3 regions of the Cupriavidus malaysiensis genome follow, and region 1 is predicted to be linked to each of the others. Evidence: predicted binding sites of a transcription regulator. Region 1 holds the regulator's gene; each other region holds the start of a gene.
What was found. The regulator sigma-54, encoded in region 1, starts transcription at its own class of promoters, with help from an activator protein. The targets are predictions, from matches to a motif close to TGGCANGNAANCTGCTTT.
Positions count from the first base shown of each region.

Region 2: the regulator sigma-54 is predicted to act here: its motif matches at 2,296-2,313, upstream of BKK80_RS04690 (pilin).
Region 3: the regulator sigma-54 is predicted to act here: its motif matches at 1,885-1,902, upstream of cydP (cytochrome oxidase putative small subunit CydP).

Region 1 covers NZ_CP017754.1:835,737-839,157, reverse strand. Annotated here, with positions in the region: gene lptB (LPS export ABC transporter ATP-binding protein) at 53-847, shown strand; gene BKK80_RS03655 (RNA polymerase factor sigma-54) at 948-2,423, shown strand; gene hpf (ribosome hibernation-promoting factor, HPF/YfiA family) at 2,473-2,823, shown strand; gene ptsN (PTS IIA-like nitrogen regulatory protein PtsN) at 3,209-3,421, shown strand, end outside.
Region 2 covers NZ_CP017754.1:1,071,545-1,074,965, reverse strand. Annotated here, with positions in the region: gene BKK80_RS04695 (PglL family O-oligosaccharyltransferase) at 1-1,019, opposite strand, end outside; gene BKK80_RS37820 (pilin) at 1,249-1,719, opposite strand; gene BKK80_RS04690 (pilin) at 1,754-2,224, opposite strand; gene BKK80_RS04685 (TerC family protein) at 2,593-3,288, opposite strand.
Region 3 covers NZ_CP017755.1:1,745,668-1,749,088, forward strand. Annotated here, with positions in the region: gene cydB (cytochrome d ubiquinol oxidase subunit II) at 1-134, opposite strand, end outside; gene BKK80_RS27265 (cytochrome ubiquinol oxidase subunit I) at 145-1,701, opposite strand; gene cydP (cytochrome oxidase putative small subunit CydP) at 1,698-1,874, opposite strand; gene BKK80_RS27270 (sigma-54 interaction domain-containing protein) at 2,120-3,421, opposite strand, start outside.

The DNA of each region.
Region 1 (3,421 bases):
CAGCCGAACGCAACGCATCCAGCGCGCCAGGCGCTCCCAACGCACTGCCCTCATGACCGATACCCAGACCGCCCCCGCCGCCACCGCCAGCAACGGCCAGTCCGCCGGCGGCAGCACGCTGACGGTACGCCACCTGAAGAAGCGCTATGGCTCGCGCACGGTGGTCAAGGACGTCTCGCTCGACGTCAAGAGCGGCGAGGTGGTCGGCCTGCTAGGGCCCAACGGCGCCGGCAAGACCACCTCCTTCTACATGATCGTCGGCCTGGTGGCGCTGGACGAAGGCGACATCGTGCTCGACGGCCTGCACCTGAGCGGCCTGGCCATCCACGAGCGCGCGCGCATGGGCCTGTCCTACCTGCCGCAGGAGGCCTCGGTGTTCCGCAAGCTCAACGTCGAGGAGAACATCCGCGCGGTGCTGGAGCTGCAGATCGTCGACGGCAAGCCGCTGTCGGCGCAGGAGATCGAGCGCCGCCTGGACGCGCTGCTCGACGACCTGCAGATCGCCCACCTGCGCCAGAATCCCGCGCTGTCTCTGTCGGGCGGCGAGCGCCGGCGCGTGGAAATCGCGCGCGCGCTGGCTTCGGCCCCGCGCTTCATCCTGCTCGACGAACCGTTCGCCGGTGTCGACCCGATCGCGGTGGGCGAGATCCAGCGTATCGTCAGCTTCCTCAAGGCGCGCAACATCGGCGTGCTGATCACCGACCACAATGTGCGCGAGACGCTGGGCATCTGCGACCACGCCTACATCATCAGCGAGGGCGCGGTGCTGGCCGAGGGCCGCCCGCAGGAAATCATCGCCAACGAATCGGTGCGCCGGGTCTACCTGGGCGAGAACTTCCGCATGTGATGCGGTGGCCGCGCCTCGCCGGCGCGGGACCGCGACAAAGCGGCAGGAACGTTAGCAATTTTCGTTCCATCGCGCTGCGGATGGGCATAGAATAGGCCGCATGAAACCTTCGCTTCAGCTCCGCCTTTCCCAGCATCTCGCACTGACGCCACAGCTTCAGCAGTCGATCCGGCTGTTGCAGCTTTCCACGCTCGAACTGCAGCAGGAAGTCGAGCAGGCCCTGATCGAAAACCCTCTGCTCGAGCGCGAAAACGATTGGATCGAGAGCCCGCTGCGGGTGGCCGCCGATGGCAGCATCAACGTGCAGAGCGCACCCGCGCCGGCCCCGGCCGAAGCGCAGGGCAATGGCGAGGCACGCAGCGACGAGGGCGGCGGCGATGAAGAGCGCTTCGGCGACGGCGCCGACGACTACGGCAGCGACTGGAGCCTGGACGACTTCGCGCGTCGCCCCCAGGGCGACGAAGACGAGAAGGCGCCGCTGCAACTGCGCGACGCCGAGCCGACCCTGCGCGAGCACCTGATGGAACAGCTCGCGCCGCTGAAGATCTCGGCGCGCGACAAGGGCCTGGCCATCTTCCTGATCGAGTCGCTCGACGACGACGGCTACCTCAGCGCCACGCTCGAGGAGATCTGCGAAGAGCTGCCCGAAGAGCTGGAGTTCGAGATCGAGGAAGTGCAGGCCATGCTGGCCCTGCTGCAGAGCTTCGATCCACCCGGCGTGGGAGCGCGCAATGCGGCCGAATGCCTGGCGCTGCAGCTGCGGCGGCTGTCGCATCCGCAGCGCGAGCTGGCGCTGGGCATCGTCAACCACCACCTGGAACTGCTGGCCGCGCGCGATTACACGCGCTTGAAGAAGGCGCTGCAGGTGGACGAGACGGCGCTGAAGGCAGCACATGACCTGATCCGCTCGCTGGCACCGTATCCGGGCCACGCCTACAACCGTCCGCAGGCCGACTTCGTCGTGCCCGACGTGTTCGTGCGCAAGAGCGGCAGCGGCTGGATCGCCCAACTCAATCCCGACGTGATGCCGCGCCTGCGCATCAACGACATGTACGCGCAGATCCTGCGCGGCGCCAAGGGCGAATCCGGTGCCGCCGGCCTGCAGCAGAAACTGCAGGAAGCCCGCTGGCTGATCAAGAACATCCAGCAGCGCTTCGACACCATCCTGCGTGTCGCACAGGCCATTGTCGAGCGTCAAAAGAACTTCTTCAGCCACGGTGAAATTGCGATGCGCCCCTTGGTTTTGCGGGAGATTGCCGATACACTGGGATTACACGAGTCAACCATCTCTCGGGTGACGACTAACAAATACATGGCCACCCCCATGGGCACTTTCGAGCTGAAGTACTTCTTCGGCAGCCATGTGTCCACGGAAACGGGCGGCGCTGCTTCATCAACGGCTATCCGAGCCTTGATCAAGCAACTGATAGGAGCCGAAGACCCGAAGAATCCCCTGTCCGACAGCCGAATTGCCGAATTGCTGGGCGATCAGGGCTTCGTCGTGGCGCGCCGGACGGTCGCCAAGTACCGAGAAGCGCTGAAGATCCCGGCAGTCAATCTCCGCAAGTCTTTGTAGCCGAGCCGCATCGCCTGCCTGGTGTGGCTCTTTCAGAAGGAGAAGCGCTATGAACTTCAAGATCAGTGGACACCACCTGGACATCACGCCACCCCTGCGTGAGTACGTGGAAACGAAGCTGGAGCGTATCGTCAGGCATTTCGATCAAGTCATCGGCGTTAGCGTGCTGCTCTCTGTCGACAACCACAAGGAAAAGGACAGGCGTCAGTACGCGGAAATCAATCTGCATCTGAAGGGCAAGGACATCTTCGTCGAGGCGCACCACGAAGACCTGTATGCGGCGATCGACGCACTGGTCGACAAGCTGGACCGTCAGGTCATCCGGTACAAGGACCGCGTGCAGAGCCACGACCGGGAATCCGTGAAGTACCAGATGGCTGCCGCACAGATGCAGCAATAGCCAGAGAAAACAATAAGAACAATCTGCCTGATCTGCCTTGAGGCCGCCCGTCGGCCACCAGCACAAGGGCCAGACCACGAACCGCGCATAAAGCGCGGTTTTTTGCTTTTGGCGGACCGGCTCGCGTGCACGCCCCGTACACGCCCTCGTCCGGGGGAGTTCGCAAGTGGCGCGACGCAGTGTATGCTCTCCAATACATGAGTCGCCGCTACCGCCGGGACCGCGGCTTGCGCGCCGCACAAGAAGGCGGGCGGGCTGCTCTATAATGGTCCGATACTCCGCATGCCGGCGCCCGACCGGCGGAGCGAGCGGATATTCCGCCTCTTTGACCCGGCCGGGCGCGCAGCGCACCGGGCCGCTTATCTGGAATCCCTGCGCACCTGCCATGAACCGTTTGGCCAAATTGCTGCCGCCAGGCAACATCACACTCGACGTCAGCGTCACCAGCAAGAAGCGCGTCTTCGAACAGGCCGGACTCCTCTTCGAGAACAACCATGGCGTGGCGCGGGCCACGGTCACCGACAACCTGTTCGCGCGCGAGTCGCTGGGCTCGACCGGGCTGGGCGCGGGCGTGGCCATCCCGCATGGCCGCATCAAG
Region 2 (3,421 bases), 240 kb from region 1:
TCGCCCCAGCCCACCCCCAGCCAGGGGTGGGAACGGAACATGGCCCAGGCATGCGTCCACAGCGCGCCACGCGAAGAGATCTGGTCGGCCGCCTGCAGCTGGGCGATGGTGTCGAACAGGTTCCAACCGAAGGCCTGCCCCGCCGCCTTGACCAGGGGCTGCAGCACCAGCAGGCCCGCCACCAGCGCCACCGCCGCGAACAACAGGCCGGCCGGCCGCGCCAGCGGTCCGGCGCGGCGCGCGCTGGCGCCCAGTCGGCCACGCTCGCCATCCATCGCGCCCGCGCGCGCCAGCCAGGCCATCAGCAAGGCGCACAAGGTCGCCAGCCCCACGTGCAGCACGCCTGTGCGCGAGCCGGACAGTACGATGCCGCTCTCGAGCAGCAGCGCCGCCGCCAGCCAGGCCGGCGCGCCCAGGCGGCCGCGCGCGGCCAGCCAGACCGAGGCCGCCAGCGCCAGCCCCTCGACCGTAGCCTGGTGGTTGGGCTGGTTCAGGTTGCCCCACAGGCGGCGGTTGTCATCGTAGAAATAGGAAGAGACCAGGCCCAGGCTACCCGGCTCCAGGTGGAAGACCTGCGCCCATTGCGCCAGCGTGCCCAGCAACCCCGCCACCAGCCAGGCGGCGGCCAGCGCATCGAGCAGGTGGCGGCGCCCGTCGCGGCCCGCGGCCTGCCCGTAGCGCCAGGCGGCCAGCATCACCACCGCGCCCAGCGCCAGCGCCAGCTGCGTCAGCAGGCGGCTGCCGGTGATGTCGGGCATGCCGGCGGCGGCCTGCAGCAGGCCGGTCAGGATCAACCAGAGGGGGAACAGCGCGGCGATGGGCAGCAGCGGCGCCTCGCTACGCTGGCCGGCGCGCGTGGCGAGGCTGCACAACAGCCAGGCGCTCAACGCGAACAGCAGCAGCGAGGCCCATTCGCCGTAGAAAGTAGCGAGCGGCAGGGTATGCCGGGAAACCAGCGGGGGAAACGCGACAGCGAGGAAAACGGCTAGGGCCGGAAGCGAGAACCTGAGAGGCGGCATGCGGGTGCCTGGTGGGGGCAAAGGCGCATGATAGCTTGGGGGGGTGGGGAAAGAAAATGAACTCGGCGTTCGTCCGTCTTTAGGCATTCCTGCTGACTGCGCTCTCAGCAGTACGCCAGCGCCCCAACAAACGGAGAGGTAACGTAGACCCTAAAATTGAAAAGAAGCACCCTAAGGCGCCTCCAGATCGAAACTATGCTCTTCTTGCGATCGCGAAGAAGCACAGTTCTTAGCACTTCAATCCGCGTACACCACCGTCACAGGCGGTACCGCTCGCCACCCAAGTTACATTCACGCCGGCCGTACCTGTAAGAGGAGTCAGCACCAGGGATTCCCTCATTCCCGACGAATCCTTCGCCTCCAACGTCGCCGTAATGATGCCATCAGTGATTGACGCTATCGACTGCACATAGCTGGGAAGCGGATCGGCAGCAGTGCCAGCAGGAATGGCCGGCACATTGTTCAAGCCAGCACTGCATCCTGCAGTCGTGCCCCGCTCCTGCAAGCAAGTCGCGATTGCAGTCCTGAACGCAGCAAGTGCACTAACAGCACCGTTCGCTTTAGTCCTTTGTGTGTAGTCCTGATACTGGGGAAGCGCGACAGCAGTGAGAACCCCAACAATCGCCACCACGATCATTAATTCGATCAGAGTGAAGCCATCATTAGTATTCCGATATCCACGACAATGCATGGATTGCATGTCGCTCCCCCCCCCGGATTGGCTCAGAGCGAGATCAGCACTTGAGGCCGCGCTTGCCGCCGTCGCAAGCGGTGCCGGTAGAGACCCAAGTGACGTTGGTCGCATTGACCGTCGGGGTCAGCGTCAACGTATCTGCGGCGCCAGCGGCGTCAGTTGCTTCGAGCGTCGCAGAGATAACACCATTCGTGATCGATGCGATAGCCGTCACATACTTGGGCAGCGGATCTGCCGCAGTACCAGCGGGTATGGCGGGAATATTATTCGCGCCGGCATTGCAACCCGTCAGAGTCCCTTGCTCTTGAGAACACATTGCAATAGCCGTCTTGAAGCTTTCCAGACCGGCAACTGCGCCGTTCGCTTTGGAGCGCTGCGTATAGTCCTGATACTGCGGAATCGCAATCGCCGCCAGGATGCCGATGATCGCCACGACGATCATCAGTTCGATCAGCGTAAAGCCCTTCTGGGCACGGCGGCCCAGCTTCTTCAGTTGTTGTACGCGTTGCATGGTGATTTGACCCCTTGAAGGTATTTTCCCGATGTGATGAAACATCGTGTTTCATGTGATGCGGGACATATAAAGCAGTCTTCATGCCAGCCTTTTGGAGGGTATGTGAAGGCACGAAGTGACAATTTTCGGCAGTTGGGCGGCCGATGGCTTTGCGCTGGCGCAAATTTTGTCACCCAGGCTGACAGGCTGCGGCAGGCGATGGAAGCGCCGTTTCGATCAGAAACGAATCCAACTGAAATCCGGCGCCTCCCGGGCAGCGCGCTGCTCCCCGCTCCTGCAGAAAAACGGGCGGCCGCATCGCTGCGGCCGCCCGGAACGACGGCGCCCGGGCTTCACGCCCAGTCGCCGCTGAGAGGACGGGTCGGTCAGGCGGTCTGTGCGCCGCGGCGCTGCAGCAGCTTGCCGATCAGCACCACCAGCACGGCGCCGACGACGCCGAACACGAGGTGGGCGTGCGGCACGTTGGCCTCGAACCAGGCGGCGTCGACCGGGTCGCTGACCAGCATCTCGCCGGCCAGGTAGCCCAGCAGGGCGGCACCCAGCACGATGATGATGGGGAAGCGCTCCATCACCTTGAGCAGGATGGTGCTGCCGAACACGATCAGCGGGATCGACAGGCCCAGGCCCAGCACCAGCAGCATCAGCTGGCTGCCTTCGGGGCCCTTCTGCGCGGCGGCGGCCACGGCCACCACGTTGTCGAGCGACATCACCAGGTCGGCGATCAGGATGGTGCGGATGGCGGCCCAGATATTGTCCTTGGCATCGTGGCCGTCCTCGTCATCGTCGCCGGTCAGCAATTGCACGCCGATGTAGACCAGCAGCAGGGCGCCGACGATCTTCAGGTAGGGCAGGCTCAGCAGCTTGACGGCCGCCACGGTCAGCACCACGCGCATGATGATGGCGGCGGCGCTGCCCCAGAAGATGGCTTTCTTCTGCTGGGCGGGCGGCAGGTTGCGCGAGGCCAGGGCGATCACCACGGCGTTGTCGCCCGACAAGACGATATTGGTCAGGATGATCGATCCCAGCGCGATCCAGAACGCGGTGGAGGACAGCAATTCCACGGTGAAGCTCCTCGGTTTCTATGACTTGGTGTTGATGGATAACGACAGGTCCGCGCGCTGGCTCGGCGCGCGACTGCGGCATTTCGGATGTCTGAAAATTCAGACATGGAGATTTACCGTATGAACCTTTCGA
Region 3 (3,421 bases), on a different replicon from region 1:
TCGTCGTCGCTGCGGCCGACGAAGGGCAGCAGCGTGCCCACGCCCATGTCGTGGCCGTCCATGATGGCGAAGCCGATCAACAGCACGCCCACCAGCAGCCACCAGATGATTTTCAGGGTTGGATAGTCAAGCATGGCGGTCTCCTCAGGCGTGGCTCGGCTCGAACTGGTAGCGGCCGGTGCCGAGGCTGCCCGGGCCCTGGCGGGCGAACTTCACCATCAGGTAGACCTCGACGACCAGCAGCAGCGTGTAGAAGCCGAGGAAGCCGGCCAGCGAGCCGTACAGGCTCTGCACGCTCAGCGTGGACACGCTCAGGTGGGTGGGCAGCACGCCGTAGATGGTCCACGGCTGGCGCCCGTACTCGGCCACGATCCAGCCCAGCTCGATGGCGATCCAGGGCGCGGGCAGCATGCACAGCGCCCAGCGCAGCAGCCAGCGCGGCGCCAGCCGCTGCGGGCGCAGCGTGGTCCAGAAGGCCAGGCCGAACAGCGCCAGCATCAGGAAGCCCAGGCCCACCATGATGCGGAAGCCCCAGAACATCGGCCACACGCGCGGCACGGTGTCGTTGACCGCCTGCTCGATCATGGCCGGGGTGGCCTGGCGCACGTCGGTGGTGTATTTCCGCAGCAGCAGGCCGAAGCCCAGGTCCTGCTGGTGGCTTGCCAGGGTCTGGCGCGCGCTGGCGTCGTCCGGGTTGGCGCGCAGCGCCTCCAGCGCCAGCACGGCCGGGATGCCGTTGCGGATGCGCTCGCGGTTGCGCACCTTGATGTCATGGATGCCCGGGATCTCCTTGGTCACCGAGCGCGTGCCGATCAGGCCCATCACCCAGGGGATCTCGATGGCCCAGTCGTTCTTCTGCGCGGCCTCGTTGATGCCGGCCACCAGGTTGAAGCTGGCCGGCGCCGGCTCGGTCTCCCACATGGCCTCGATGGCGGCCATCTTGGTCTGCTGGGCCTCGCCCACGGTGTAGCCGGACTCGTCGCCGAGCACGATCACCGAGCACACGCTGGCCAGGCCGAAGGCTGCCGCCACGCGGAAGCTGCGCCGGGCGAACTCGAGGTCGCGCCCGCGCAGCAGGTACCAGCTGGAGACCGACAGCACGAACATGGCGCCGGTGACGTAGCCGGCCGAGACCGTGTGCACGAACTTGGCCTGGGCCACGGGGTTGAACACCACGGCCCAGAAGTCGGTCATCTCCATGCGCATGGTCTGCCAGTTGAAGGCGGCGCCGACCGGATTCTGCATCCAGCCGTTGGCGATCAGGATCCACAGGGCGGAGAGGTTGGTGCCGACCGCCATCAGGGTGGTGACCAGCAGGTGCTGGGTGCGCGAGAGGCGGTCCCAGCCGAAGAAGAACAGGCCGATGAAGGTGGATTCGAGGAAGAAGGCCATCAGGCCCTCGATGGCCAGCGGAGCGCCGAAGATGTCGCCGACGTAGTGGGAGTAATAGGCCCAGTTGGTGCCGAACTGGAACTCGAGCGTGATGCCGGTGGTGACGCCGAGCGCGAAGTTGATGCCGAACAGCTTGCCCCAGAAGCGCGTCATGTCCTTCCAGATGACCTTGCCGGTCATCACATAGACGCTCTCCATGATGACCAGCAGCCAGACCATGCCCAGGGTGAGCGGCACGAACAGGAAGTGGTACATGGCGGTGGCGGCGAACTGCAACCGGGACAGGTCGACCAGGTGCTCCGAGATCACGGCTGTGCTCCTTGTGCTGTTGGGGGCGGACCCAGGCGGTCGGCGGCGCGCCGGGCATCCACGGCAACCCGCTGGTCGGCCACGAAACACCACCAGAGCAAGGCCAGCACGGCAATCTTCACCGCGACGGCGAGCAGCAGGTGGCGCAACAGTCGTCGATCGTTGGGGGTCATGCCATGGAGCTGATCAAGAAGCGTGCCAGTGGCGACGTTCTCGAAAAGTCATATCGATTCAGTAGCTTAGTCGGCACAAGGCCACTTTGCCAGTCGGCGCGGCCCTGGCAATCTGGCAGAAGATGGCAGTCTGGCAGTGTGCTGGCAGTCGCCTGACAGTGATCCGACCGTGATGCGTCAAGGATCCGGCCATGATCCGGCCATGATCCGGCGGAGGCGCGACCACGTGGCCTGCGCCCTGCCGCTCAGGCCAGGCCGAGGGACTTGAGGCGCCGGTAGAGCGTGCGCTCCGACAGGCCGAGGGCGGCCGCCAGTTCGCGCCGCGTGCCGCGGAAGGCCGCCACCTGGCGCCGCAGTTCGGCCTCGTCCAGCACCGGAGCGATCGCCGCCGCCACCGCGGCTGTCAGCGCCGCCCTGCCCGCCGGTTCGGGCGGCGGTGCCAGGCCCAGTCCCGGCGGCAGCGCCTCCACCCCGATCACGCTGCCTTCGGCAAACAGCCTGGCGCGCTCCAGCACATTGCGCAGCTCGCGGATATTGCCGGGCCAGCGGTGTGCCTGCAGGCGCGCCATGGCGGCCGCGTCCACGCTCAGGCGGCGCCCGCCCGCGCCGCCGCGCTGCAGGAAGGAGTCCACCAGCAGCGGGATATCGTCCAGCCGTTCGCGCAGCGGCGGCAGGTGGACCGGGAAAGCGCTGATGCGGTAGTAGAGATCCTGGCGGAACTCTCCCTCGGCCACCATCTTCTCGAGCGGCTTGTGAGTGGCCGCCACCAGGCGGAAGTCGGCCTGCTGGGTGTCGACGCTGCCGACCCGGCGGAAGGTGCCCGATTCGATCAGGCGCAGCAGCTTGACCTGCATCGACAGCGGCACGTCGCCGATCTCGTCGAGGAACAGCGTACCGCCCTGGGCGGTCTCGACCAGCCCCTTCTTGCGTGCCACCGCGCCGGTGAAAGCACCCTTCTCATAGCCGAACAGCTCGCTTTCGAACAGCGTCTCTGTCAAGCCCGAGCAATCGACCACCACCAAGGGGCCGCCGGCGCGCCCGCTGGCTTCGTGCACGGCGTGGGCGAACAGTTCCTTGCCGGTGCCCGATTCGCCCAGCAGCAGCACCGGCAGCATCGACGGTGCCACGCGCTGCACCGCGCCCAGCGCGGTGTTGAAGGCCGGCGCCCGTCCGACCAGGCCGTCCGCGCTGGCCTGGGCCGAGGCATTGCGCACGGTGGCCAGGCGCTCGACGAACGCCACCACTTCGCGCCGGGCGTTCAGGATGGGCCGCAGTTCGACATCGACATGCTCGGGGCCGCGCGGCGTGTGGTGGATATGCAGGACCCGGTTCGGCCCCATGGTCTCGCGCGCCTTGCGCATCGGACAGTGCTCGCCGGCCTGGTCGCAAGGCATGTCGTAGTGATGCGAGATGCGGTAGCACTTATGGCCGATATAGGGCCGGTCGACCGCGCCGAACTGGCGCCGGTAGGCCGTGTTGGCGGCCAGGATGTTGTACTCGGTGTCGAGCACGATCATCGGCTGCGGATCGTGCTCGAGATAGGAGAT